DNA from 3 places in the Agromyces sp. GQ35 genome. Region 1 is predicted to be linked to each of the others. Evidence: predicted binding sites of a transcription regulator. Region 1 holds the regulator's gene; each other region holds the start of a gene.
The links. Region 1 encodes LexA, which represses DNA repair genes until DNA is damaged. Its sites were predicted from a motif close to TCGAACANNTGTTCGA; they were not measured.
Positions count from the first base shown of each region.

Region 1 (9,774 bases):
GAGACCCACCCGCCGTTCCGGCCGGGGGAGCGCGGCCTGCCGTGTTTCCGCCGTTGCCGCTTGCCACGCAGGAGCACCATGGCATCGACCGCCTCCGACTCATCGGGCGCCGACTGTTCGCCTGCCGTGCCGATCTCCTTCGAGCTGTTCCCGCCGCGCAGCGACGCTGCCGCCCTCGCCCTCGGTCGCACGATCGACCGACTCGCCGAGGTCGACCCGGCGTTCATCTCGGTGACCTTCGGCGCCGGCGGCAGCTCGCGCGAACGATCCTTGACCGTCCTCCGGTACATGCTCGAGCACACCTCCGTCGAGGCCATGGCCCACCTCACGTGCGTCGGCTCATCGCACGCCGAAGCCAATCGAATCGTGCGAGAGTTCCTCGACGCCGGCATCACGAGCTTCCTGGCCCTCCGGGGCGATCCGCCGGCCGTCTCCGATCCCGACGCCGGCATCGGCGACCTCGGCAGCGCTGCAGAGCTCGTGCAGCTCATCCACCGGGTGCAGGAGGAGCGGGAGCCGTTCGCGCAGGTTCGAGTCCCGGGCAACCCCGGGGCGTCGCGCATCCGCGATCGGCCGCGACCCGAGCGGGTCGCGGTGGCCGCGTTCCCCACGGGGCATCCCCGCTCTCGTGGAGTCGGGCAAGACGTCGACACGCTGCTCGCGAAGGAGATCGCCGGAGCGAACCTCGCGATCACCCAGCTCTTCTGGCGCGCCGATGACTACCTCGGCTTCGTCGATCGGGCTCGAGCCGGCGGCGTCACCATTCCGATCCTGCCCGGCATCATGCCGGTCACGACTCCCGCGCGTCTGAGCCGCCTCACCGAACTCACGGGCGTGGAACCGCCCGCGGAGCTCTCCATCGACCTCGAGATCGAACCGGATGCCGCGGCCCAGGCCGAACTCGGCATCGCCTACGCGACTCGACTCGCAACCGAAGTGCTCGCGGGCGATGCTCCGGGCCTGCACCTGTACACCTTCAACCGCCATGAAGCCGTGCTCGACGTCGTCGACCGGCTCGGGATCCGTGCCGACCGGCTCGCCCACGAAAGGAACACCACACGATGACCACCTCCGCCTTCCCCGACGGGACGATCCTCGGCTACCCGCGCATCGGGCGACGACGCGAGCTCAAGCGCGCCGTCGAGTCGTTCTGGGCCGGTTCGATCTCCGCCGACGAACTCGAGCAGGAAGCTGCGCGGCTGCGTGCAGCCACTCGCGAGCGGCTCGCGTCGCTCGGCCTCGGCCGCACCGACTCGGCGATTCCCGAGTCGTTCTCGTACTACGACCAGGTACTCGATGCCGCGATCGCGGTGGGCGCGGTGCCCACGCGGTTCGCCGGGCTCGCTGACGAGCACGGCGACGTCGACCTCGCGGGCTATTTCACGATCGCGCGCGGCGCCGGCGATGATGCACCGCTCGAGATGACCAAGTGGTTCGACTCCAACTACCACTACCTGGTGCCCGAGATCGGACCCGGCACCGAGTTCTCGCTGCACGCCGAGCGCATCGTCGCCGAATTCGCCGAGGCGAAGGCGGCCGGCTACCTGACGCGGCCGGTGATCGTCGGCCCCGTGACCTTCCTGCTGCTCGCCAAGGCCGCTGACGGCGCTCCGGCCGGCTTCGAGCCGATCGATCGGCTCCCCGACCTCGTGCCCGTCTACGCGGCGTTGCTGGCGCAGCTCGCCGCGGCCGGTGCCGAGTGGGTGCAGCTCGACGAGCCCGCGCTCGTGAGCGAGAGCATCGACGTCGCCCGCGGCCGGATCATCGAGTCCGTCGGCGCCGCGTACGACGTGCTCGGCGCGCTCGAGGAGCGGCCGGCGATCTTCGTCGCGGCGCCCTACGGCTCGCTCGACGATGCGCTGCCCGCGCTCGCTGCCACGCCCGTCGAAGCGATCGGCCTCGACCTGGTGCGCGGCACGCTGCCCGAGAACCTCGACCCGGCCACCGCCGAGTCGCTGGCGTCGAAGACCGTCGTCGCCGGCGTCATCGACGGTCACAACATCTGGCGCGGTGACCTCGCTGCCGCCTTCGAGCGGGTCGAGGCCGCGCAGCACCTCTCGGCTTCTGTCGCGGTCGCCACGTCGACCTCGCTGCTGCACGTGCCGCACGACGTCGACGACGAGAGCGCCCTCGACGCGCGGCTCGTGAGCTGGCTCGCGTTCGCGGACCAGAAGGTCGGCCAGGTCGCCGTGCTCGCTCGCGGGCTCGTCGACGGGCGTACCGCGATCGAGGGCGAGCTCGCCGCGGCATCCGCTGCCCTCGTCGATCGCAACGAGGCGCCCGGGGTGCACGTGCCCACGGTTCGCGACCGACTCACCGCACTCGGCGACCAGGACTTCGCCCGCGCCTCGTACGACGAGCGCGTCGCCGCGCAGGACGCGCTCGACCTGCCCGCGCTGCCGACGACGACGATCGGATCGTTCCCGCAGACGAGCGAGATCCGCCGTGCCCGTGCGCGCCTCGTGAACGGCACACTGACGAGCGACGAGTACACCGGCCTGATGCGTGACGAGATCACGCGCGTGGTGGAGCTGCAAGAGGAACTCGGCCTCGACGTGCTCGTGCACGGGGAGCCCGAGCGCAACGACATGGTGCAGTACTTCGCCGAGCTGCTCGACGGGTTCGCCGTCACGCAGCACGGTTGGGTGCAGTCGTACGGCTCGCGGTGCACGCGCCCCTCGATCCTCTGGGGCGACGTGTCCCGACCGCAGCCGATGACCGTCGAGTGGTCGGCATTCGCGCAGTCGCTGACCGAGAAGCCGATGAAGGGCATGCTGACCGGACCGGTCACGATTCTCGCGTGGTCGTTCGTTCGCGACGACCAGCCGCTCGGTGACACTGCGCGGCAGGTGGCGCTCGCATTGCGTGACGAGATCGCCGACCTCGAAGCGGCCGGCATCCGCGTCATCCAGGTCGACGAGCCCGCCCTGCGTGAGCTGCTGCCGTTGAAGCTCGCCGACCATCCCGCCTACCTCGACTGGTCGGTCGGTTCGTTCCGGCTCGCGACCGGCGGCGCCGAGCCGGCGACCCAGGTGCACACGCACCTCTGCTACTCGGAGTTCGGCGTCGTGATCGACGCGATCAAGAACCTCGACGCGGACGTGACCTCGATCGAAGCGGCGCGCAGTCGAATGGAGGTCGTCGACGATCTCGAGACGAGCGGCTTCGACCACGGAATCGGGCCGGGCGTCTACGACATCCACTCTCCCCGCGTGCCGAGCACCGACGAGGTGCAGACGCTGCTCGAGCGCGCCGCTGCGGCGATTCCCTCGTCGCGGCTCTGGGTGAACCCCGACTGCGGCCTGAAGACCCGCGGCTACGACGAGACCGTCGAGTCCCTGCGGCACATCGTCGAGGCGACGCGCGCCGTGCGCGCGCAGCTCGATGCGCCCGTGCTCGCCGGATAGCTCGAGGCGAGCGGATGTCGCGGGCTCGCGGCATCCGCTCGGCTCCCGCCGGGCTGACGCACAGGCGCGGCGCGTACGGTCGGCCCATGCAACTCGCGGTCCACGAATCCGGCGGCGGCTCGCGAACGGCGATCCTCATCCACGGCATCATGTCGGACTCGCGCGCCTGGCATCGGGTCACGGCTGAGCTCGAGGCGCGGGGCTTCCGCGTGCTCGCCGTCGATCTCGCCGGGCATGGACGCAGCCCGCGCGCGGTGCGGTACTCACCCGCCAGGTGGGCCGACGACGTGGTCGAGACGCTGGCGCCCCTGCTCGACCGGCCGCCCGAGGTCGTCATGGGCCACTCGCTCGGCGGCCTCGTGGCGAGTCTCGTCGCCGACCGGCTGGCGCCGCGTGCCGCGATCTACATCGACCCGGCGTTCTCGTTCCCGACAGGGGTGAAGGGCTGGGCGTTCAAGGCGTTCTTCGCCATGGCACCGCGACCTCGTCGCTCAGCACTCGTTCGCATGAACCCCAAATGGAGTGCCGACGACGTCGAGATCGAACTCGCGACACTTCGCGACTGGGACAAGCGCACCGTTCTCGGGTTCGCCGACACGCGGGGACTCGTGCCGCCCGCCCGCCTGGTCGCTCCCACGCTCGTGGTGCTGGCGGAGAAGAGCCTGCTCATCACTGCGAAGGTCGCGCGGCAGCTTCGCCGCCAGGGCATGACCGTCGAGACGGTGGCGGGGACCGGGCACACCGTGTTCCGCGACGATCACGCCGGGTTCATGGAGGCCGTGTTCGGGTGGCTCCAAGCGCTCGCGCCGGGCGCAGCCGAAGCGCCGTTGCGCTCGGCTCCTGCCGCAGGCTAGGCCTTCGCGGCCGGTCGTGTCGATGTCGCGGTGACGTTCGCGGGCAGCGCGAACGAACGGATCAGACCGCCCGCAGCACGGCGACGACCTTGCCCAGCACCTCGGCGTGGTCGCCGACGATCGGCTCGAAGGCGCTGTTGCGGGGGAGCAGCCAGGTGTGGCCGTCGCGCTGGCGGAACACCTTGACCGTGGCCTCGCCGTCGAGCATCGCCGCGACGATCTCGCCGTTCTCGGCGGTGCGCTGCGAGCGCACCACGACCCAGTCGCCGTCGCAGATCGCGGCGTCGATCATCGACTCGCCGACGACCTTGAGAATGAACAGCTCTCCCTTGCCGACCAGCTGGCGGGGGAGCGGGAACACCTCGTCGATCTGCTGCTCGGCCATGATCGGTACGCCGGCGGCGATGCGGCCGACGAGTGGCACCATCGCCGCGTCGCCGACGGGCGTCGGGGCCGACGAGGTGACGCTGCGCTCAGTGACGCCGGGAAGCTCGATCAGCACCTCGAGTGCGCGAGGACGGTTGGGATCGCGGCGAAGGTATCCGGCGAGTTCGAGCTGGTTGAGCTGATGCGTGACGCTCGACAGCGACGAGAGACCGACCGCGTCGCCGATCTCGCGCATGCTCGGCGGATAGCCGCGGCTCGAAACGGAGCGCTGGATCATCTCGAGGATCGCGATCTGCTTGGCGCTCAGGCTCTTGCGGCGGCGCGGCCTGCCGACTGCCTGCACGTCATCGATGTCGGTGCTCAACGTCTCCGCCCCTCGTAACGGCCGTCTCGCGGCCGAATGTCGGTGGTGTCTGGTCGACTGTCTTCCAGACATTCGAAACTGTATCCGCCTCACGCGGGTGCGGCAAACATTCGTTCGAGTGTGTCGGAGAATCCGCGACAGGAGTTTCCGGCATTTCGTCCTTGCGATGTCGATTGTTCGAAGATATATTCGGAACAGAGTTTCGTATCCGGTCCTCCCGGCCGAGGGCCGGATACGACTCCTACAGGAGGTGTGACATGAGCGCAGTGACCATTACGACCGGTTTCCAGCCCGCAGGGGCCCATCAGGCGGAGTCCGCCGCGACTACTCCTGTCCGCACGCGGTTGCGGCTCACCCGGCGCGGCCGCGTGGTCTTCACCGGGCTCGCTTCGGTGCCGCTCGTGGTCTGGGCATTCGTCGCCGTGCTCGGCGCAGGCGCCGCTGCCGCCGATATCGACGCTGCGGGCGCCACCTTCGACTACGTGACCGTCGGCCAGGGCGATTCCCTGTGGGCGATCGCCGAGTCGGTCGATCCCGCTGCCGACGTGCGTGAGGTCATCGACCAGATCATGCGCCTCAACGGTCTCGACGACGCGGTGGTCGAGCCTGGCCAGCGCCTCGCGTTGCCGGTCGTTCCGTGACGACAGTCTGAAATCACGTCGCTGTGCGTCGTTAGCATGGATTCGTGACGAGTCTCGAAGACCTCCCCATTCGCGACGACCTTCGCGGTCGTGCGCCATACGGTGCCCCGCAAAAGACCGTCCCGGTCGCGTTGAACGTCAACGAGAACACGCATCCGATTCCCGAGGCCGTCGCGCACGACATCGTCGCCCGCGTCGCCGCGGCCATCCTCACGCTCAACCGGTATCCCGATCGCGAATTCAGTGAGCTCCGCGATGCTCTCGCCGAGTATCTTGGGCATGGTCTCGAGCCGGCGCAGATCTGGGCTGCGAATGGGTCGAACGAGGTGCTCCAACACGTGCTGCAGGCCTATGGAGGTCCGGGACGAACGGTGCTCGGCTTCGATCCCACGTATTCGATGTACGGCCTGCTCGCCGCCGGCACCGGCACCGAGTGGGTCACCGCGCATCGAGACGACGAGTTCGAGCTGAGTCCCGCCACTGCGGTCGCGGCAGTGCACGAGCACGATCCCGATATCGTGCTGCTCTGCGCGCCGAACAATCCGACGGGTACGCCGCTCTCGATCGAGACGATCGAGGCGGTCGCCGACGCTGCGCGCGGCATCGTCGTGGTCGACGAGGCCTACTTCGAGTTCGCCGAGCCTGGCACGCCGAGCGCCCTGACCCTGCTGAGCGGCCGGCCGCGTCTGCTCATTTCGCGCACCATGAGCAAGGCCTTCGCCTTCGCCGGTGCGCGCGTCGGTTACCTGGCCGGCGATCCCGCCGCGGTCGACGCGCTGCGCCTGGTGCGGCTGCCCTACCACCTCTCGGCACTGACGCAGGCGGCGGCCCTCGGCGCCCTCGCGCACTCGGGCGAGATGCTCGCGATGGTCGCCGAGATTCGAGACCAGCGCGATCGGATCTCGGCCGAGCTGTCGCGCCTCGGTTTCCACCCCTACCGCAGCGGTTCCAACTTCGTGCTCTTCGGTGGCGTCGACGACCCGCGAGCGGTGTTCGAGCACCTGCTGGCGCGAGGCATCCTGATCCGCGAGATCGGCATCCCTGGTCACCTGCGGGTGACGGCGGGCACCGAGGCGGAGACCACGGCCTTCCTCGAGGCGATCGCGGTCTGGGCCCCGAACGCCCCGAATAAGATGAGGTCATGACCGCATCGAGCGCATCGCGCACCGCAAGGGTCCAGCGTGAGACGAGCGAATCCAGCATCGACCTCTCGATCGACCTCGACGGCACCGGCGTCAGTGACATCGAGACGAGCGTGCCCTTCTACGACCACCTGCTGACGGCGTTCGCGAAGCACTCGCTCACCGACCTCACCGTGCGTGCGCGCGGCGACATCGAGATCGACGTGCACCACACGGTGGAGGACGTCGGCATCGTGCTCGGCCAGGCCATCAGGCAGGCGCTCGGCGACAAGCGCGGCATCTCCCGATACGGCGATGCCGTGGTGCCGCTCGACGAGGCGCTGGCCCAGGCCGTCGTCGACATCTCGGGGCGTCCGTTCCTCGTGCACACGGGTGAGCCCGCGGGGTTCGAGTACCACCTCATCGGCGGCCACTTCACCGGTTCCATGGTGCGGCACGTGTTCGAGGCGATCGCGTTCAACGCGGGTCTCACCGTGCACGTGACCGTGCTCGGCGGCCGTGACCCGCACCACATCGCCGAGGCCGAGTTCAAGGCGTTCGCGCGCGCCTTCCGTCAGGCCAAGTCGTTGGATCCGCTGGTGTCCGGCGTCCCGTCGACGAAGGGTGCCCTGTGAGTCGCAGCCGGCAGGTCGTCGTGCTCGACTACGGCTCGGGCAACGTGCACTCGGCCGCGAAGGCGCTCGAGCGGGCGGGTGCCGAGGTCACCGTCACGGCCGATCGCGCAGCAGCGCTCGAGGCCGACGGCCTCGTCGTTCCCGGAGTCGGCGCGTTCAAGGCGGTGATGGACCAGTTGCGTTCGGTGCGCGGCGAAGAGATCATCGATCGCCGTCTCGCGGGCGGGCGGGCGGTGCTCGGCATCTGCGTGGGAATGCAGGTGTTGTTCGAGCGTGGCGTCGAGCGCGGTGTCGACACCGAGGGTCTCGGCGAATGGCCGGGAACGGTGACCGAGCTGCCGGCGCCGGTATTGCCGCACATGGGCTGGAATACGGTCGAGCCGGGCGAAGGCTCTGCCCTGTTCGCCGGCATCGAAGAGGAGCGCTTCTACTTCGTGCACTCCTTCGCCGCGCAGCAGTGGCTGCTCGACGTGATGCCGCCGTTCCCCTCGCCCGCGCTGACCTGGGCCGAGCACGGTGGTCGATTCCTCGCTGCGGTCGAGAACGGTCCGCTCTCGGCGACGCAGTTCCATCCAGAGAAGTCGTCGGACGCCGGCATCCGGCTCCTCGCCAACTGGCTCGGCACCCTCGAGTGAGGCGTCGGCACGTCACGTGAATCCCGGTCGGACGCAGGTCGGACTAGGATGCTGTGACTGTGCCGACTCGCAAGGCGCGCCCGCGATGACTAGGACAGTGAATGAGTGAATTCAACAAGACCCCCCGCCTCGTGCTGCTGCCGGCAGTGGATGTCGCCGGCGGCAAGGCCGTGCGCCTGACGAAGGGCGAGGCCGGCACCGAGACGAGCTACGGCGACCCCGTCGACGCGGCGGTCGATTGGGCTGACCAGGGCGCGGAGTGGATCCACCTCGTCGACCTCGACGCCGCGTTCGGTCGCGGTTCGAACGCGGGTGTGCTCAAGAAGGTCATCCGTCAGGTGCGCGGAGTCAACGTCGAACTCTCCGGAGGCATCCGTGATGACGAGTCGCTCGAGCACGCGCTCGAGATCGGCGCCAAGCGCATCAACCTCGGCACGGCGGCCCTCGAGAACCCCGAGTGGGCAGCCTCGGTGATCGCCCAGTACGGCGAGGCGATCGCCGTCGGACTCGATGTGCGCGGCACGACCCTCGCTGCACGCGGGTGGACCCAGGACGGCGGAGATCTCTGGCAGGTCATGGACCGCCTCGAAGAGGCGGGTGCCGCCCGCTACGTCGTGACCGACGTCACGAAAGACGGAACCCTGCAGGGACCGAATCTCGACCTCCTCCGTCAGGTGATGGACCGCACTCACCGTCCGGTCGTCGCCTCTGGCGGCATTTCGAGCCTCGATGACATCGTCGCGTTGCGCGAACTCGTGCCACTCGGCCTCGAGGGCACGATCGTGGGCAAGGCGCTCTACGCCGGCGCGTTCACGCTGGTCGAGGCACTGGATGTCGCTTCCCAGTGACCCCGGCACCGAGCCGGGTCGCGGAGTGACGGATGCCGCGGCATCCGTCGCGGCATCGGGCTCCGAACCCGGCGCGCGCGACGCCACATCGGCCGGTCCGATGCATGCGACGGATTCGGCAGGCGTGCCGTGGGCCGGCCGATCCTTCCAATCGAACACCCATGCGGCCGACGACGGGCGCGCACCTGAAGCACTCGCTGCGGCACTGACCGCGTTCCGTTCGGGTGACGGTGGGCAGGCGGCCGTCGTCGCAGAATTCGCCCGCGCTCGGCTGCTGATCCCGTTGCTCGCCGAACTCGGCGACGGTGGAACCGAGGTCGGCGCTCACGGTCTCGCGGTCGACAAGAGCCAGGAGCTCTCGATCGTGACCGTGCAGGGTCCAGACGGGCGAAAGGTGCTTCCGGTGTTCGTATCGGTGCAGGCGATGTCCCGCTGGAACCCGCTCGCTCGGCCGGTACCGGCCGACGGTGTGCGGGTGGCATTGGCCGCGGCCGACGACGGCACCGATCTCGTCGTGCTCGACCCGGGCTCGCCGAGCGAGTTCGTGCTGCGACGGCCGGCCGTCTGGGCGGTTGCGCAGTCGCTCGAATGGCGGCCGCCCTTCGAATCTCCCGACGTCGACGCCGCGTTCCGGCGCTCGATCGAGCGCGAACTCGCGGTGCTCGAAGTGAGGCTGCTCGCCGGCGATCCCGATGCCCGTCTGGCGGGGCCCGAGCTCGTCGTTCGACTGACGCTCGTCGGGGGCCTGACACGCGCTGAGCTCGACGTCGTTCTCCAGCGGCTTGCCGCGAGGTGGGCCGCCGACGACGCGATCGCAACGCTCGTCGACTCGCTCACCGTGCGACTCGTGACCGGGCCGGACGGGCCGGATACCGCCTCCGC
Region 1 covers NZ_JCAXEO010000003.1:511,067-520,840, forward strand. Annotated here, with positions in the region: gene AC6CH0_RS17520 (methylenetetrahydrofolate reductase) at 79-1,065, shown strand; gene metE (5-methyltetrahydropteroyltriglutamate--homocysteine S-methyltransferase) at 1,062-3,407, shown strand; gene AC6CH0_RS17530 (alpha/beta fold hydrolase) at 3,494-4,261, shown strand; gene lexA (transcriptional repressor LexA) at 4,323-5,000, opposite strand; gene AC6CH0_RS17540 (LysM peptidoglycan-binding domain-containing protein) at 5,270-5,653, shown strand; gene AC6CH0_RS17545 (histidinol-phosphate transaminase) at 5,698-6,798, shown strand; gene hisB (imidazoleglycerol-phosphate dehydratase HisB) at 6,795-7,409, shown strand; gene hisH (imidazole glycerol phosphate synthase subunit HisH) at 7,406-8,044, shown strand; gene priA (bifunctional 1-(5-phosphoribosyl)-5-((5-phosphoribosylamino)methylideneamino)imidazole-4-carboxamide isomerase/phosphoribosylanthranilate isomerase PriA) at 8,146-8,892, shown strand; gene AC6CH0_RS17565 (SseB family protein) at 8,993-9,774, shown strand, end outside.

Region 2 (9,774 bases), on a different contig from region 1:
ACGACGTCGGGGGCTCCTACGACACCGCGGGCGAGGAGCAGACCGCAGTCGGCTACTACGAGCAGGCGATGGCCGCCGGGCTCGCGGGTGACGCCCTGCGACGCTGCCTGCTGCAGTACGGCAGTACGCTGCGGATCCTCGGGCGATTCGACGAGTCGATGGCGGCACTCGACCGGGCACTCGCCGAGTACCCCGACTCACCCTCGGTGCGGATCTTCCACGCGCTCGGCCTGCACGCCGCCGGACGCAGCGACGCCGCCGTCGGATCATTGCTGGCGTTCGCCGCCGACGAGGTGCGCACGCCCGACGTGCTGCGGTACGAGGCAGCGCTCCGCGGCAATGCGGAGTACCTGCTGGGGCTCGACCGGGAGCGCTCGCAGGCCTGAGCGGAGGCTCGGGGCAGCGGTCAGCGCTCGGGGCGACGATCGAGTGGGTCGGGCAGCACCCAGCGCTTCGGCCGCTCGGCTTCCGCCGGCCGGGAGCGTCCGCGGAGGTAGAACATCACGAGGGATGCGGCGATGAGCGCGGTACCCAGCGGGATCACGAGCGTGTTCAGCAGATCGAGAACGAGCAGGCCGAGGTACAGGAAGGTTCCGCCGGGTTCGGTAGTGAGCCACGCGCTCGAGTAGAGAACCGGCTGCACGAACGCCGCCAGCACGCCACCGGCGAGCGCGAGCGCGATGCCCCACCGCAGCGTGTACTTCGGCATCTTGTCCGACATCGGATCTCCTCACTCGGCCGAATCAACGGCACGCTGCTCGTGGGCGTCAACCTACCAAGAGATCTGCGGGACGTTCGGGCGGCGAGCGCCGCGACATCCGCTGCACCACCGGGTCGTCGCTTCGCTCAGCGCGGCACGACGAGGAGATCGCGATCGCTCTCGCTCCCGGCTGAGAGCCCGGGCAGGCCGTCGATGCTCTGCGTGTTCTTCTCGACGCGGTACTCCGCCATGCCCTCGACACCCTTCTTCTCAGCCTGCAGTCGGAGAAGATCTCGCTCGCCCGTCATCTCCATGACGGGGACGCCCCAGCCGCACGAGTCGCTGATCCGGGTCACGTCGACGGTGATGACGGCTCGGGTGCTCGGGTGCTCGGGGTGGCGCGCGACGATCTCCTCGAAAGCCGCGTCGCCCGGGAGAGAGACCGAACCCCGACCGTGCAGCCGCACGATGCGCGGGCGGCTGCCGAACGAGTTGAACATCAAGCAGACTCGCCCGTTCTCCCGAAGATGGGCGATCGTCTCGACGCCGCTGCCCGTGTAGTCGACCCACGCGACCCGGTGCGCGTCGAGGACCGAGAAGGAGTCGTGCCCACGGGGAGAGACATTGACGTGGCCGTCGGCGCCGAGCGGGGCGGTCGCGACGAACCACATGGGCTGCGCCTCGATCCACGCCTTCAGGTTGTCGTCGATGGAGTCGAAGAGTTTGCCCATCATCACAGACTAGATCGGCGCATCGGCGCATCCGCGCATCCGCGCATCCGCGCATCGGCGCATCCGCGCTGGGCGCCGCGGCACGCCGAGCGGTCAGTACTGCAGCAGCGAGAAGATCTCGTAACGGTCATCGAGCGCCTCGCGCCCTCCCAGCCCCTCGAGCTCGAGCGCCACCGAGATGCCCGCAACCTGCCAGCCCGCACGTTCGACGAGGCGCGCTGCCGCGCCGACCGTGCCACCGGTCGCGAGCACATCATCGACGATGAGCACGCGAGACCCGGCCGGCAACTCGCCCTCGTGCACCTCGAGGGCGGCCGTGCCGTACTCGAGTGCGTAGTCCTCGCGGAGCACCGCGCGCGGCAGCTTGCCCGCCTTTCGCACGGTCAGCACCCCCGCACCGCTGATCGCCGAGGCGGCGCCCGCGATGAGGAATCCGCGGGCCTCGACCCCGCCGATCACGTCGAACCGACCTGCGAAGGGTTCGCTCAGCGACGTGCCGAGGGCGTGCAGCGCCGGACCGCTGGCGAATACCGGAGTCAGGTCGCGGAAGGTCACGCCGGGTTCTGGGAAATCGGGGATCGACGCGATGAGGCTCGAGACGAGCTCGCGTGCTGACTGCTCGGACACCGGCCAAGGCTACCCTGCACTCGCGGTCAATCCTTCGTTCGATGCGAGCGTCCAGCGGCGGCTGCGAGGATGGGAGCACCCGACCCCTGGAGCATCCGTGTCACCGAAACGCCTGTACCGCGGCCTGGCCCTCGCCGAGGCCGTCACCTGGACGATCCTGATCGTCGCGATGATCCTGAAGTACGCCGCGGGCGTGGAGTGGGCGGTGCTGGTCGGCGGCTCGATCCACGGGTTCGTGTTCCTCTCCTACGCCCTCGCCTCCGTGATCGTCGGCGTCAACCAGCGCTGGAACGTCGGCCGCATCGCCTTCGCCGTGCTCACCGCGATCGTGCCCTACGCGACCATCCCGTTCGAGCTGTGGCTCGTGCGCAAGGGCCACCTCGAGGGCGACTGGCGCCGCGAGAAGACCGACCATCCCGCCGACTCGAACTGGATCAACGGGGTGTTGCGCTGGTTCCTCGCCCGCCCGGTGCTGCTGATCGCGGTCGCGATCGTCGGCATCGCAGTCGTCTTCACTGGGCTGCTCGTGATCGGCCCGCCCGGGGGTCGCGAGGCCTGACGGGCAGCGGATGCCGCGGCATCCGCTCATCGTGGGTGCACACGCGCCGCGCCGCGCTGTGCTCTGCCGCGCCGCACCCCGGTGCCGATGCGAGGACAGTTCTTGCGGGTGCGCCCTCCGATCGACCCGCAGGAACTGCCGTCACCGGGCCCTGGGCAGAACAGGGTGGGCGATCAGCGCCGGGTGCGGTTGACGAGCGCGGCCCAGATGAGTGCCGTCGTCGAGCAGACGAGCAGCGCCACGAAGACCCACGGCAGGCCATTGAGGCCGATCACGCTGTAGAGCACCGCGCCGAGCAGCGCCCCGCCACCGATTCCGGTGTTGAACGCGGTCGTGTAGAAGGATGCCGCAGCGTCGCGGATGCGGGCCGACGCCGAGTGCAGCAACCGGGTGTTGAGCATCGGCGGCAACGCGCCGAACGCGACACCCCACAGCAGGAAGCTCGCGATGCCCACGCCCGGCACGTCCGGGAAGAGGGCGAGCCCGGCGACGCCGACCCCGGTCGCGACGAGCGCGACGAGGAGTCCGATGGTCGGCCGCCGACCGAGCACCGTGCCGGCGAGGATCAGTCCGGCCGCGCCCGCGATGCCGTAGGCGAGCAGCATCGAGCTGATGGCGCTCGCCGGCAGACCCATGACATCCGTGATGTACGGCGCGATGTACGTGTAGAAGGTGTACATGCCCACCATCGTGACGGCGGTGACCAGGCACACGACGAGCACCGGCACGAACGTGGCATCGCCGCGCAGGCGAAGCGGCGCAGCATCCGCCTCTCCGCCGTGATGCCGAACCGGCGGCAGGAACCGCCAGACGAGCAGCGCGCCGAGCAACGTGATCACGCCGATGCCGGCGAAGGCGAACCGCCAGCCGAAGGCATGGCCGAGTGCCGTGCCGAGCGGCACGCCGAGCACGAAGGCGAGTGATCCGCCGGCGACGCTGATCGACACGGCGCGGGCGAGCTGCTCCTTCGGAACGAGGTGGCCCGCGTAGGCGCCGACGACCGACCAGAAGAGGCCGTGCGCCGCTCCGCCGAGGATGCGGGTCGCGAGCACCGTGCCGTAGTTCGGTGCGACGGCGGTGAGCACGCAGCTGACGGCGAGCACCGCGAGCGAGATCACGATGAGGGTGCGCCGGGGCACGCGCTTGGTGAGGCTCGCGAGCGGCACCGTGAGCACGACGACGGTCGCGGCGAAGACGGTGACGAGCAAGCCGATGAGCGGCTCGCCGACCTCGAGCTCGCGGCTCATGTCGGGCAGTAGGCCGGTCGGGATCATCTCGATCGTGACCGAGAGGAACACGGCCGCGGCGAGCACGATGAGCCCCAGCCATGGGAAGGGTCGCGCGACGGCGGGGGTGGAGGACGTGGAATCGACGGGAGTGGACGGCGTCATTGGGATACCTGAAGAAGGGCGTTCCCCGCGGGCGCGGGGCGGGGCTCCGCGAGCGCTACGGCGGGTCGACTGCGCGCTGATGTGCGCGCCCAGGGCCGCCGAGAATGCGACGACCGAGGTCGAGTCTACCGTGAACGGATGCCGCGTGGCGGGTCGCGGGGCGGGTCACGGGCGGTGGGAAGCGCATCAGGGGGTGGCGGGGGGTTGCGCCGCCTCACTGCTTCATACTGATGGGGCGCACGCCCGCGGTTCCGCCTCATGCGCTCATCGGAACTACTGTTCAACCGCCCAGGAGACGCCATGAACGATCCGGTTCGCCACGCCGATCCGGAGACGCCGACGCTGCAGGACGGTCCGATGTCGCAGCGCCCGCGCCACCCCGACGCCGAGTTCGCGCTGCAGAAGTTCTCGTGGTCGGCCTGGCCGTGGTTCAACTGGCTGCTTCCGATCCTGTTCTTCGCAGTGGGCTATGGCAGCGGCTGGACGCCGATCGCGTTGCTGCTTCCTCCGATCACGGTGATCGCCTTCGTGGGCATCGGGCTGCTCGGCGCGCTCCCGCGATTCGTCCTGCGCAAGCGGGGTGCAGTGCGCACGCCGGGCGCGATCACCTGGCTGCTGTTCGTGCACTGGTGGGGATGGTTCGGGCCGGCCCTGGTCGGGGTCGTCTTCGCCCTGCTCGGCCCCGGCCTCGGGATCGATCGGCTTCCGCGCTGGCTCGTGCTGCCGATGATCACGGTGGCGGGGTTCATGATCCTCATGTCGGGATTCGCCGCGCTCGTTCTCGCGGTGGTGTCGCCCGTCGCAGCAGAGCCGCATCATCGTTGGCGGGTCGGGGCGAAGATCGCCGCGGTCGGCCTTCCGATCGTCTTCGTCGCGGGCGCATCGATGAGCCTTGCCCAAGCGTCATTGCAGACCGACACCGCTGGCGATACGGTCGCCGCGGTGCAGACCACGCCGATCCGGGCACAGGCGGACCGCGTCGAGGAGAGGTACGAAGCCTTTCAGCAGGACCTCTCACGTGTTCGCGCACTGATCGCCGACAGCGGATGGCGTGACGGCCCTGGCGGGATGGGCGACGACGAAGACGCCTGCGACCTCGCCGGAGCTGATTGCTATCGCTTCGAGATGGACTTCTCCCACGACACGGCCGGCTCCGAAGTCGACCTCGCTGCGCTCGAGGAGGGCCTGCGGGGTCTCGGCTGGGACATCGAGGAAGAGACCGGGTGGGATGCCGAAGAAGGGGCGGGCTTCGCGGCGACCGACGACAACGGCCTCACGGTCGAGATCGGGGTGTTCTCCGAGACCGGTGAAGTTCAGCTCGACGCACGAAGCCCATGGTGGTGGGGCGACGCGTTCGAACTGATCGACGCGATGGGCGGTTACGATCCCTGCTGCGGCCCGTCAGGGCCATTCGCCGCTGACGAGTGGCCGCCGCTGCTCTGAGCGGCGCGCCACCCGGAAGAGTTGTATCCGTGTACTCCACATTCGAACCTTTGTTCGATTTCGTGTCTGATTCTCGCTAGAATCGAGGCATGCCCGAGCCGCAACAGCTCTCCTCGAGCTCGAGGTTGCGTGCAACTCGGTGCTGCAGGAGTGGGCCGGGGCTCTGCTCGGTGCATCGAGTGACGCAGAGGCCGACATCCGCTCGATGAGCGATGACGGGCTGGTGCGAGCAAGCGAGGCGCTGGCTCGATTGGGTCGCCGAGTCGAGGCGCTGCAGGCGAGATGCGCGGCAGGCATCGCCGAGCGCTCGCGTGGCGTCGGCGATGCCGACGACCTGGCTCGAAAGCACGGTTTCGCATCGCCCGAGAGGCTGATCGCGCAGACCACCGGCGGCCGCTACACCGACGCTGCTCGGCTCGTCGCCGTCGGCCAGGCGACGAGTCGTCGCGCATCGTTCACCGGCGAAACGCTGCCGCCTCGGCACCCGCACGTGGCCGAAGCGCTCGACGCCGGCACGCTCGGTGTCGCCGCCGCCGACGTGATCCGCCGCTTCCTCGATCACCTCCCGCCGAGCGTCGCGCGCGACGAGCTCGACGCCTCCGAGCAACTGCTCGTCGACCGGGCGCCGCTCGTCGGCCTCGACGGTCTCGTGCGGCTGATCAAGCAGCTCGAGGCGCACCTCGATCCCGACGGCGTGAAGCCGCGTGAAGATGAGCTGCGAGCCCGTCGGGGTCTTTCGGTCTGGCAAGACGCCGCCGGCATGATCAATCTCAAGGGCGCATTCGACCCCGCGAACGGCTCGCCGATCAAGCTCGCGATCGAGGCACTCGTCGGCGCCGAGCTGCATCGCGCGCGCGACGCAAAGCGCTCCTTCGGAGATCGCGGCCCGAGCGAGGAGCCAGGGGTCGGCCGCAACGGATCCGCCGGCTCCGACGCGATCCTCCGCGAGCAACGCACGTTCGCGCAGATGAATGCCGACGCACTGGCCGACATCGCGAGGTTCTCACTCTCGAGCACCGGCGCGCCGCCGGCACTTCGCGCGGTGACCGTCGTGGCCCGCGTCGATGTCGAAGCGCTCGTCGGCGGTCACGGCCACGCGACCATCGACGGTGTCGATCAGCCCGTGTCCGTCGCGACGGCTCGAGAGTTCGCCGAATCCGCCGGGATCGCCCCGTTGCTCATGCGCAACGGAAGCGCGAAGCTCGACCTCGGCCGAGCGGCCAAGGCTGTTCTCCCCTGCGCAGAAGATCGCGCTCGTCGAACGCGACGGCGGGTGCGCGTGGCCTTCATGCCAGCGCCCTCCGTCTCACGCACAGGCCCACCACATCGCATGGTGGGGTCGCCACCGCGGCCGCACCGATCTGTCGAACGGCATCATGCTGTGCAGTTTCCACTATCACCGGGTGCACGACGACGGGTGGAACATCTTCATCCGCGACAGGCGCAGCTGGTTCGTGCCGCCCGCGCACCTCGACCCAGAGCAGCGCCCAAGACCCGGCAACGTCTCGCTTCGCCTGCAACTCGCGCGCGTCGAACGACGATCCACGACGCATCCGAGCGGCGCACCCGCGCTGCCATCATCACACCGCGAAACCACACTTTCAGCGGCGGTCGCAGAGAGCGGCACGGTGACTGCTGCGCCGCACCAGCACTGAGGCGCAGTGAACGCCAGGCGCGGGGGTCAGGGCTCGGGCGTCGGAGGTCAGAGGCCAGAGGCCAGAGGTCAAGACTCAGGGGTCGGGCGTCGGCGGCCGAGGCTCAGGAGTTCAGGAGCTCCGGAACTCAGACCCAGAACCCAAGAACCCAAGAACCCAAGAACCCAAGAACTCAGGAGCTCAGGAACGTGCGTGCGATCGAGCGGGCGGTCTCGAACGGCCGAGAGAACGTCGCCATGCCGACGGTGACGATCGCGCCCTCGTAGAGCAGCATCAGCGCCTGGGCCGTCTCGTCGGGCCGATCGACGCCCGCCTCGCGGCAGAGCGCCGCGAACACGTCGAGCAGCCAGCGTTTCTGGCGGGTCACCTCGGCCAGCACGTCGCCATCCGAACGCGGCATCTCCGCCCGCGCATTGATGGCGCTGCATCCCTTCGGGCTGTTCTCATCAGACCACGAGATCGCGGCGTCGAAGACGGCGAGCACCCGGTCGACGCCGGGCGCGGGTACGGCGTCGATCGTCGCGTCGAGATGCTCGCGCCAGCGCGCGTCGCGCTCCTGCAGATAGACGAGCACGAGCGCGTCTTTCGATCCGAACCGGTCGTAGAGCGTTTTCTTGGTGACGCCGGCAGACTCGGCGATCGCATCCACGCCGACGACGTGGATGCCGCGATCGTAGAAGAGCTGCCCGGCTGCAGTCAGCACCCGGCGAGCGCCGGGTGTGAGCTCGGGAATGACGGGGGCATCGATCTGCGCGAAGGCCATGTCTCGATTATACCGATCTGTATACTCGTTCGCATGACTATACCGATCGGTATACCCCGCTGGCTTCTCCTGACGACGGCAGCCGTCGCGTTCGTGCTGTGCTGGAGCTCAGGCTTCATCGCGGCGAAGGTCGGCACGGTCGACACCCCGGTGCTCACACTGCTGTTGTGGCGATTCGTGCCCCTCGCCGTCGGGCTCGTGTTCGTCGTGATCGCAACCGGTCACGCGCGAACGGCGACCCGACGGACGCTCACCAGACACGTGCTGATCGGCCTGTGCACTCAGGTCGGCTACGTCGTGCCGGTCTACGGCGCTGTCGCGCTCGGCGTCGCGTCCGGCACGACCGCCCTCGTCGACGCGGTGCAGCCGCTGGTCGTGGCGACCCTCGTCGGCCCGTTGCTCGGCATTCGCGTCCGCGGTGCGCAGTGGGCGGGGCTCGTGGTCGGCGCCGTCGGCGTCGCACTCGTCGTCCTCTCGCAGGCGAGCTCGGCAGACGCGCCGGCCTGGGCGTACTCGCTGCCCCTCGTGGCCATGGCATCCCTCATCGTCGGAACCCTCGTCGAACGCCGGCTCGCAAGGCCGGTGCCGGTGGTTCTCGCACTCGCCGTGCACACGACGGCGGCTGTCGTCGTCATCGGTGCACTCGCGGTCGCGACAGGCACGGTCGCGCCTCCGGCATCCGTCGAGTTCTGGGCGACGACCCTCTTCATCGCCGCCGTGCCCACACTCGCGGCGTACAGCCTCTACTGGGCGCTCCTCACTCGCATCGGGATCACCGCCCTCAACGCGCTCCTCTTCCTCGTCGCCCCGACGACGGCGCTCGCCGGGGCGCTGCTGTTCGGCGAGCCGCTCGGGCCGGCCACGATCGCGGGCTTCGCGCTCTGCGCCACCGGAGTCACCGTGGTGCTCCGGTCGGAGGCGCGCGACGTGCCCGCCGAGCGGCCCGAGCCCGCGCAGCAGCCCGAGGTCGCGGCCACCGCACGGCCGGTAGACTGATCGGGTCAGGCATCCGCCCGCGGCATCCCATCGCCGCCCTCTCTGGAGATCGCCACTCGTGACCACAGAAGCCCCCGCCAACACCGCTGCCCCCGCTCCGACGGCGGTACTCGACACCGTCGAGGTCGCTGCCGTGACTCCCGAGAAGGAGCAGCCGTACGCCGCGCTGGGCCTGAAGCCCGACGAGTACGAGCGCATCCGCAACATCCTCGGCCGCCGCCCCACGAGCGCCGAGCTCGCGATGTACTCGGTCATGTGGAGCGAGCACTGCTCCTACAAGTCGAGCAAGATCTACCTTCGCCAGTTCGGCAAGAAGGTCACGCCCGAGATGAAGAAGAACCTCATGGTGGGCATGGGCGAGAACGCGGGCGTCATCGACGTCGGCGAGGGCTGGGCGGTCACCTTCAAGATCGAGTCGCACAACCACCCGAGCTACATCGAGCCGTTCCAGGGCGCGGCCACCGGCGTCGGCGGCATCGTGCGCGACATCATCTCGATGGGCGCTCGCCCGGTCGCCGTCATGGACGCGCTGCGGTTCGGTGACATCAACCACCCCGATACCGCCCGCGTCGTGCACGGCGTCGTGAGCGGCATCAGTTTCTACGGCAACTGCCTCGGCCTGCCGAACATCGGCGGCGAGACCTGGTTCGACTCGGTCTACCAGGCGAACCCGCTCGTGAACGCCCTCGCGGTCGGCGTCATGCGCCACGAAGACCTGCACCTCGCCAACGCCAAGGGCGCCGGCAACAAGGTCGTGCTCTTCGGTGCACGCACGGGCGGCGACGGCATCGGCGGTGCGTCGATCCTCGCGTCCGACACCTTCGCCGAGGGCGGCCCCACCAAGCGCCCCGCGGTGCAGGTCGGCGACCCGTTCGCCGAGAAGGTGCTCATCGAGTGCTGCCTCGAGCT
Region 2 covers NZ_JCAXEO010000001.1:739,056-748,829, forward strand. Annotated here, with positions in the region: gene AC6CH0_RS03410 (tetratricopeptide repeat protein) at 1-386, shown strand, start outside; gene AC6CH0_RS03415 (hypothetical protein) at 407-721, opposite strand; gene AC6CH0_RS03420 (pyridoxamine 5'-phosphate oxidase family protein) at 847-1,431, opposite strand; gene AC6CH0_RS03425 (adenine phosphoribosyltransferase) at 1,525-2,058, opposite strand; gene AC6CH0_RS03430 (DUF3817 domain-containing protein) at 2,156-2,617, shown strand; gene AC6CH0_RS03435 (MFS transporter) at 2,791-4,008, opposite strand; gene AC6CH0_RS03440 (hypothetical protein) at 4,309-5,451, shown strand; gene AC6CH0_RS03445 (DUF222 domain-containing protein) at 5,591-7,372, shown strand; gene AC6CH0_RS03450 (TetR/AcrR family transcriptional regulator) at 7,279-7,869, opposite strand; gene AC6CH0_RS03455 (DMT family transporter) at 7,903-8,865, shown strand; gene purL (phosphoribosylformylglycinamidine synthase subunit PurL) at 8,924-9,774, shown strand, end outside.
Region 2: AC6CH0_RS03445 (DUF222 domain-containing protein) is a predicted target of LexA. The motif match lies at 5,494-5,509, and genes of this name have one in related genera.

Region 3 (9,774 bases), on a different contig from region 1:
TCAACGTGAGCGCGCCGGAGCCGACCGACAATCGCACGCTCATGCGCACCATTCGGCGAGTTCTGGGCGTCCCGATCGGTGTGCCGGCGTGGCGTTGGATGCTCGAACTCGGCTCGGCGGTGATCCGAACCGAGACCGAACTCGTACTGAAGAGTCGTTGGGTCGTGCCCGAGCGCCTCCTCGAGGCGGGATACTCGTTCGAGTACTCCGAGCTCGAGCCCGCACTCCGCAGCATCCTCGGGCCTGATTCCGGCCTCGAGCCGGCCGCGCGACCCGGTGCCTGACCGGGGTGGATGGCGCGGTTGCCGCTGAGGGATTCGTTCCGTTAGGATGGACTGTCACTCGTGTGACATCCCTGTCCGCATGCCCATCGCGGAACCAACATCACGCTCTCCCGCGCGATGGGCTCGATTTTGTCCTTTACGGAGCATTCACTACATGACAACCGCAACGACCAAGGCACCCAAGCAGGTCGCGATCAACGACATCGGATCTGCTGACGATTTCCTCGCCGCGGTCGAGAAGACTCTGAAGTTCTTCAACGACGGCGACCTCATCGAGGGCACCGTTGTGAAGATCGACCGCGACGAGGTTCTCCTCGACGTCGGCTACAAGACCGAGGGTGTCATCCCCTCGCGTGAGCTTTCGATCAAGCACGACGTCGACCCCAGCGAGGTCGTCGGCGTCGGCGACACCGTCGAGGCACTCGTCCTCCAGAAGGAAGACAAAGAAGGCCGCCTCATCCTGTCCAAGAAGCGCGCTCAGTACGAGCGTGCATGGGGCGACGTGGAGAAGATCAAGGAAGCCGATGGCGTCGTGACCGGTTCGGTCATCGAGGTCGTCAAGGGCGGCCTGATCGTCGACATCGGCCTTCGCGGCTTCCTTCCGGCGTCGCTCATCGAGCTTCGCCGCGTGCGCGACCTCACGCCGTACCTCGGCCAGGAGATCGAAGCGAAGATCCTCGAGCTCGACAAGAACCGCAACAACGTCGTGCTCTCGCGCCGCGCGCTGCTCGAGCAGACGCAGTCCGAGTCGCGTTCGACGTTCCTCGCGAACCTTCACCCGGGCCAGATCCGCAAGGGCGTCATCTCGTCGATCGTCAACTTCGGTGCGTTCGTCGACCTGGGTGGCGTCGACGGTCTCGTCCACGTCTCCGAGCTCTCGTGGAAGCACATCGAGCACGCCTCCGAGGTCGTCGAGGTCGGCCAGGAGGTCACCGTCGAGGTGCTCTCCGTCGAGCTCGACCGCGAGCGCGTCTCGCTGTCGCTCAAGGCGACGCAGGAGGACCCGTGGCAGGTCTTCGCCCGTACCCACGCGATCGGCCAGGTCGCCCCGGGTAAGGTCACGAAGCTCGTTCCGTTCGGTGCGTTCGTTCGCGTCGCAGACGGCATCGAGGGCCTCGTCCACATCTCCGAGCTGTCGGGCAAGCACGTCGAGCTCGCCGAGCAGGTCGTGTCGGTCGGCGAAGAGGTCTTCGTCAAGGTCATCGACATCGACCTCGAGCGTCGCCGCATCTCGCTCTCGCTGAAGCAGGCGAACGAGGGCGTCGACCCCGAGGGCACCGAGTTCGACCCGGCGCTCTACGGCATGCTCACCGAGTACGACGAAGCGGGCAACTACAAGTACCCCGAAGGCTTCGACTCGGAGACCAACGAGTGGCGTGAGGGCTTCGAATCCCAGCGCGAGAAGTGGGAGCAGGACTACGCTGCCGCCCAGGCTCGTTGGGAAGCGCACAAGAAGCAGGTCGCCGCGGCGAACGCTGCTGCTGTCGCCGACGACTCGTTCACCTCGAGCGCGGCAACGTTCTCGAGCGACTCGGCCGGCGCGGGCACCCTCGCCGACGACGCGTCGCTCGCGGCGCTGCGCGAGAAGCTCTCGAGCAACAACTAGTCGCGATTCGCGAGACGGAAGGCCGGTCCCCTCGGGGGCCGGCCTTCCGGCGTTTCACGATGACGTCGAGGTCGATGGGTGTCGCGTGCGCCGCGCACGGCGTCGGCGCACGACGATGATCACGAGCACCACGATCACGATGATGCCGAGCACCACCAGCACCGGCGCGAGGATGGCGGCGAATGCGAGGGCGAATGAGCCGGCGTCCTCGGCCACGCTGGCGACCGGCGCGCCGACGCCCGCGGTCATGCCGTTGATCACCGGACGCGCCATCGATTTCGCGAGATGCACGAGGAGCGCGAGCACCACGCCGACGGCGATCGGCACCCATTGCTGCGAGCTGAAGAAGGACTCGGGGTCGGTGACCGCCGCGGTCGTGGCGCCGACGCCCGAACCGAACGCGAGGCCGCCCGCGGTCGGACGCACGAAGGTCTGCACGACGTCGTTCATGGAATCGAGTCCCGGCACTTTGTCGGCGATGAACTCGACGATGAGCAGCACCACGAGGATCAGCAGCACCCATTCGTTCGAGAGCCATGCCCACTGGGGTGGCAACTCGATGAGCCCGGTGAAGCGATCGAGTGCGCCGATCACCATGAGCGGGATCCAGGCGTTCAATCCTGCAGCAAGGGCGAGTCCGGTTCCCGTCAGCAACTCGAGCATGGCGCCTCCTCAGCCGTCGCGTCGAGTGTCGCACGGTTAGAGTGGGTGGCGTGTATCTGATCGGCCTCACGGGCGGCATCGCCTCAGGAAAGTCCACCGTCGCTCGTCGGCTCTACGAACACGGCGCCGTGCATATCGACGCCGACCAGCTCGCGCGCCGGGTGGTGGAACCCGGAACCCCGGCACTGGCGGCGATCGTCGAAGCATTCGGCTCCGACGTACTGGGGCGAGACGGTTCGCTCGACCGGGCGAAGCTCGGCGAACACGTCTTCGGTGATGCGGAGGCGCTCGAGAAGCTGAATGCGATCGTGCACCCCGCCGTCCGAGAGCTCTCGGGTCGGCTGATCGCGAAGGCGGAGCAGGACGACCCCGACGCCGTCGTGGTCTACGACGTCCCGTTGCTCGTCGAAGCATCCGTCGACCACCCGTTCGACCTGATCGTGGTGACCAATGCGCCGAGACGCACGCAGGTCGAGCGTCTCGTCGAGCAGCGTGGGCTCGACCCGCTCCAGGCCGAGGCACGCGTCGACGCACAGGTCGACAACACCGCACGGCTCGCGATCGCCGATGTCGTCATCGACACCGATGGCACGCTCGGACACACGATGAGCCAGACCGATGCGCTCTGGCACCGCATCGTCGACGAACGCCGCACTCGGGCGTAGCGCACGGGCCAGGAGTCCGCTTCCGGGCGTGGTGTCGGTGGGCGCTCCTAGACTGGAGATCATGCAGGCCACCCGTTCCGTTCGCCCCTTCGAGGTCATCAGCGAGTACACGCCGAGCGGCGATCAGCCCGCGGCGATCGCCGAACTCGCGGGGCGCATCAACGCCGGTGAGACCGATGTCGTGCTGCTCGGTGCGACGGGCACCGGCAAGTCGGCGACCACCGCGTGGCTCATCGAGCAGGTGCAGCGGCCCACACTGGTGCTCGCGCACAACAAGACGCTCGCCGCACAGCTCGCCAACGAGTTCCGCGAACTCATGCCCAACAACGCGGTCGAGTATTTCGTCTCGTACTACGACTACTACCAGCCCGAGGCGTACGTCCCGCAGACCGACACCTTCATCGAGAAGGACTCCTCGGTCAACGCAGAGGTCGAGCGCTTGCGGCACTCGACCACCAATTCGCTGCTCAGCCGCCGCGACGTCGTGGTCGTCTCGTCCGTGTCGTGCATCTACGGTCTCGGCACCCCCGAAGAGTACTTGGGCGCGATGATGCCGCTGCAGGTCGGCCAGCGAGTCGACCGCGACTGGCTCATCCGCAAGTTCGTCTCGATGCAGTACCAGCGCAACGACGTCGACTTCTCGCGGGGCAACTTCCGGGTTCGCGGCGACACGATCGAGATCATTCCGATCTACGAAGAACTGGCGATCCGCATCGAGATGTTCGGTGATGAGATCGAGGCGCTCTACAGCCTGCATCCGCTCACGGGGCAGGTCGTCGCCAAGCTCGACTCGGTGCCGGTCTTCCCGGGGTCGCACTACGTCGCGAGCACCGATGTGATGCAACGCGCCATCGGTACGATCCGCATCGAGCTCGAAGAACGACTCGCCGAGCTCGAGCGCGAGGGCAAGCTCCTCGAGGCGCAGCGCCTGCGCATGCGCACCACGTTCGACCTCGAGATGATGGAGCAGATCGGCTTCTGCTCGGGCATCGAGAACTACTCGCGGCACATCGACGGTCGGCAGCCCGGCGAGGCGCCGCACTGCCTCCTCGACTACTTCGCCGACGACTTCCTCGTGGTGATCGACGAGTCGCATGTCACCGTGCCCCAGATCGGCGCGATGTACGAGGGCGACTCCGCACGCAAGCGCACCCTCGTCGAACACGGCTTCCGGCTCCCGAGCGCGCTCGATAACCGGCCGCTGAAGTGGAACGAGTTCAAAGAGCGTGTCGGGCAGACCGTCTATCTCTCGGCGACTCCCGGTCGATATGAGATGGGCATCGCCGACGGCGTGGTCGAGCAGATCATCCGTCCGACTGGTCTCGTCGATCCGCAGATCGTGGTGAAACCCTCCAAGGGGCAGATCGACGACCTGCTCGAAGAGATTCGCGCCCGGGCGCAGCGCGACGAACGGGTGCTCGTCACCACGCTCACGAAGAAGATGGCTGAAGAGCTGACCGACTTCCTCACCGAGGCGGGCGTGCGCGTGCGCTATCTCCACTCAGACGTCGACACGCTTCGACGTGTCGAACTGCTGACCGAACTCAGGGCGGGCGTCTACGACGTGCTCGTCGGCATCAACCTCCTCCGTGAGGGGCTCGACCTGCCCGAGGTGTCGCTCGTCGCAATCCTCGACGCCGATAAAGAGGGCTTCCTCCGCTCATCGACCTCGCTCATCCAGACCATCGGTCGCGCCGCTCGAAACGTCTCGGGCGAGGTGCACATGTACGCCGACGTGCTGACGGACTCGATGAAGTCGGCGATCGACGAGACGACGAGGCGTCGCGATCGTCAGATCGAGTACAACCGCGTGAACGGCATCGACCCGCAACCGCTCCGCAAGCGCATCGCCGACATCACCGACGTGCTCGCACGCGAAGAGGCCGACACGGCAGCCCTGCTCGCCGGTCGCGACGCCAAGAAGAAGGCGCCGGTGCCGAACCTCCGTCGAGAGGGCATCGCGGCGGCCGGCGCCAACGATCTCGAAGACCTCATCCGCGATCTCAACGACCAGATGCTCGTGGCGGCAGGGGAGCTGAAGTTCGAGCTCGCTGCCCGTTTGCGCGACGAGGTCTCAGACCTGAAGCGCGAGCTCCGCCAGATGGAGAAGGCCGGCCACCTGGGCTGAGATCCGGGGCTGTGCGCCCCGCCGGACGCTGCGTTCGAACATATGTTCGCTCAGAGCGTGTGCTCTCGAGGCATCCGTGTCAGTGGTGCTCTCTACACTCGAAGGGTGCCAGTTTCACGTCTCGATGCCCATTCGCACCTGAGCGTCCGGGGTGCCCGCGTTCACAACCTGAAGAACGTCGACGTCGAGATTCCGCGCGACGCGATGGTGGTGTTCACCGGCCTCTCGGGCTCGGGCAAGTCCTCACTCGCCTTCGACACGATCTTCGCCGAAGGCCAGCGACGATACGTCGAATCGCTGTCGGCGTATGCGCGGCAGTTCCTGGGCCAGGTCGATCGTCCCGACGTCGACTTCATCGAGGGCCTCAGCCCTGCGGTCTCGATCGACCAGAAGTCGACGAATCGCAACCCCCGCTCCACGGTCGGTACGATCACCGAGATCTACGACTACATGCGTCTGCTCTGGGCCCGCATCGGCGTGCCGCACTGTCCGGTGTGCGGCGAGCGCATCCAGCGACAGACCGTGCAGCAGATCGCCGATCAGCTCATGGAGCTGGCGGAAGGCACTCGGTACCAGGTGGTGAGCCCCGTGATCTCGAAGAAGAAGGGCGAGTTCGTCGACCTCTTCCGAGATCTGGCTGCGCAGGGCTATACGCGCGCAGTCGTCGATGGCGACGTCATCCGTCTCGACGACCCGCCCCTGCTCAAGAAGCAGGTCAAGCACGACATCTCGGTCGTCATCGACCGGCTCGTAGCCGGTCCCGACCTCCTTGGCCGACTCACCGACTCTCTCGAGACGGCATTGCGTCTGACCGACGGCCTCGTGCAGATCAACTACATCGACGAGACCGGCCCTGTCGCGTGGGCGACGTTCTCCGAGAAGCTCTCGTGCCCGAACCAGCACCCGATCCAGCTCACCGAGATCGAGCCGCGCACCTTCTCGTTCAACGCGCCGTTCGGTGCCTGCCTCGAGTGCTCAGGCCTCGGCACCCGCATGTCGGTCGACGACGCGCTGCTGCTCGGCGACCAGAGCCTGAGCATCACCGACGGCGTCATCCTGCCGTGGACCTCGCAGGGCAAGAGTCTCTACAACTACTACGAGAAGCTGCTCGGCGGTCTCGCTCGCGATCTCGGCTTCTCGCTCGACACCCCGTGGGAGGAGCTCGACGACATCGCGCGCCAAGCGGTGCTGCGCGGCGACAACTTCGAGGTCAAGGTGAAGTGGCGCAATCGCTACGGCCGTGAGATGAGCTATACCTCGGGGTTCGAGGGAGTGGTGCCCTACATCGAGCGGCAGTACCTGCAGGCCGAGACCGATGTGCAGCGCGCGCGCTGGGCCGAGTACCTGCGTGAAGTGCCGTGTCCTGTTTGCGACGGCAAGCGGCTGAAGCCCGAGGTGCTCTCGGTGCTCATCCACGACGCGAGCATCGCCGATGTGGGATTGCTCAGCCTCACCGACGCGCGGTCGTTCATGGACCGCCTCGAACTCACCGGCCGTGAGCAGGCGATCGCCGCCCAGGTGCTGCGCGAGATCAAGCTGCGTCTCGACTTCCTCATCCGCGTCGGCCTCAGTTACCTCGACCTCTCACGGGCGGCGGCGACGCTGTCCGGAGGCGAAGCCCAGCGCATCAGGCTCGCGACGCAGATCGGCTCTGGTCTCACGGGTGTGCTCTACGTGCTCGACGAGCCGAGCATCGGTCTCCATCAACGCGACAACCGGCGACTCATCGACACGCTCATCGCGCTTCGCGACCTCGGCAACACGCTGATCGTCGTCGAGCACGACGAAGACACCATTCGCACTGCCGACTGGATCGTCGACATCGGGCCCGGCGCCGGCGTGAACGGCGGCACGGTCGTGCACTCCGGGAGCTACGCCGACCTCGTCAAGAACACGCGGTCCCTGACCGGCGACTACCTCTCGGGGCGGAAAGAGATCGCGGTTCCCGAGCAGCGGCGCGCGATCGATGCGGAGCGGATGATCGGTGTGCAGGGCGCCGAAGCCAACAATCTCCGCGGGGTCGATGTCGAATTCCCGCTGGGGGTGCTCACTGCGGTCACCGGGGTGAGCGGTTCCGGCAAGTCCTCGCTGGTCAACGACATCCTCTACCGGGTGCTCGCGAACCGGCTCAACGGAGCCCGCAAGGTTCCCGGCAAGCATCGCCGAGTCATCGGGCTCGACCAGCTCGACAAGGTCGTGCATGTCGACCAGGCACCGATCGGTCGCACGCCGCGATCGAATCCCGCCACCTACACCGGCGTCTTCGATCGTATTCGCACGCTCTTCTCCGAGACGAACGAGTCGAAGGCCCGCGGCTACCTGCCGGGTCGCTTCAGCTTCAACGTCAAGGGCGGGCGCTGCGAGGCGTGCTCAGGCGACGGCACGATCAAGATCGAGATGAACTTCCTGCCCGACGTCTACGTCGCGTGCGAGGTCTGCGGCGGCAAGCGGTACAACCGCGAAACCCTGCAGGTGCACTACAAGGGCAAGAACATCGCCGAAGTGCTCGAGATGCCGATCAGCGAGGCCGCCGACTTCTTCGAGCCGATCTCGGCGATCCACCGGTACCTGAAGACACTCGTCGACGTCGGCCTCGGCTACGTGCATCTCGGCCAGAGTGCGACCACCCTCTCGGGCGGTGAGGCGCAACGCGTCAAGCTCGCGACGGAGCTGCAGCGTCGCTCCAACGGACGAAGCGTCTACGTGCTCGACGAGCCCACCACGGGACTGCACTTCGAAGACGTGCAGAAGCTGCTCAAGGTACTCGGCAAGCTCGTCGACAAGGGCAACACCGTCATCGTCATCGAGCACAGCCTCGACGTCATCAAGTCGGCCGACTGGATCATCGACCTGGGGCCGGAGGGCGGATCCGGTGGTGGGCAGATCGTGGCGGTCGGCACGCCCGAGCACGTCGCCGCCGTTCCCGAGAGTCACACGGGCTACTTCCTGCGTGAGATCCTCGACTCGGCATCGGTGCGAGCAGCGGTCGCCAGCTGAGGCGATGAACACCGCACCGTCGAGTACCCAGGGCGTTCCCTATCGCCCGAAGAAGGGCGAGATTCCCACGAGCCCCGGCGTCTATCGGTTCCGAGACGCGGACCGCCGCGTGCTCTACGTCGGCAAGGCGAAGAACCTGCGTGCGCGACTGTCGAACTACTTCGCGCCGCTCCGCACGCTGCATGAGCGCACTCGCCGCATGGTGACGACGGCCGCCTCCGTCGAGTGGACCGTCGTCGCGAACGAGGTCGAGGCGCTCCAGCTCGAGTTCACATTGATCAACGAGTTCGATCCGCCGTTCAACGTGCAGTTCAAAGACGACAAGTCCTACCCCTATCTCGCCGTGACTCTGGCCGACGAGGCTCCTCGTGCCGTCGTCACCCGCAACCGGAACATCCGCGGCGCGCGGTACTTCGGGCCGTATCCGAAGGTGTGGGCGGTCAATGAGACGCTCGAGATCCTGCTCAAGCTGTTTCCGATCCGCACCTGCAAAGACTCCGACTACCGGCGTGCGATCGCCAGTGGCAAGCCGTGCTTCGCCGGGCAGATCGGGCGCTGCTTCGGCCCGTGCTCCGGGTTGGTGAGCATCGAAGAGCATCGCGAGAACGTCGATCGATTCGTCTCGTTCATGCAGAACCAAGACCGCCGCATCATCGGCGAACTGAACCAGCGCATGCGTGCGGCCGCGGCAGTGCAGGACTACGAGTCGGCAGCGCGATTGCGCGACCGGCTCCAGGCGGCGACCTCGTTCTTCGAGAAGAGCGCGGTCGTGCTGAGTGAGAACGTCGACATCGATGTGTTCGGCATCGATGACGACGAGCTCGCCGCGGCCGTGCAGCTCTTCATCGTGCGAGGCGGCCGCATCCGCGGCGTTCGTTCGTGGACCGTCGACAAAGAGCTCGACGTACCGCTCGGCGAGCTCGTGGACTCGGTCGTGCAGAACGCGTACGGAGACGGCGCCGTGCCGCCCGCCGAGGTCGTCGTGCCCGAACTGCCGGAAGATGCCGCAGCGCTCGAGACCTGGCTCGGCACGATCGCGGCTCGCAAGGTTCGCCTCCGTGCGGCCCAGCGCGGCGACAAGGCGGCGCTGCTGGCGACCGCGACGCAGAACGCGAAGCAGACGTTGATGCTCTACAAGACTCGGCGCAGCGCCGACTTCACGACCCGCTCACGCGCACTCGAAGACATCCAAGAGGCGCTCGGCATGGCCGACGCGCCGCTGCGCATCGAATGCTATGACGTCTCGCACCTCAGCGGCACCAACATCGTCGCGTCGATGGTGGTCTTCGAAGACGGACTTCCTCGCAAAGACGAGTACCGACGCTTCACGATCCCGAGCTCCACCGATGACACCGACTCGATCCATCAGGTGCTGTCCCGCCGGCTCGCGTATCTGAAGGCGCCCGAATCGGCGGGTTCGCCACTCGCACC
Region 3 covers NZ_JCAXEO010000002.1:368,969-378,742, reverse strand. Annotated here, with positions in the region: gene AC6CH0_RS13770 (epimerase) at 1-284, shown strand, start outside; gene rpsA (30S ribosomal protein S1) at 439-1,890, shown strand; gene AC6CH0_RS13760 (DUF4126 domain-containing protein) at 1,945-2,553, opposite strand; gene coaE (dephospho-CoA kinase) at 2,604-3,218, shown strand; gene uvrB (excinuclease ABC subunit UvrB) at 3,280-5,346, shown strand; gene uvrA (excinuclease ABC subunit UvrA) at 5,452-8,343, shown strand; gene uvrC (excinuclease ABC subunit UvrC) at 8,348-9,774, shown strand, end outside.
Region 3: uvrA (excinuclease ABC subunit UvrA) is a predicted target of LexA. The motif match lies at 5,381-5,396, and genes of this name have one in related genera.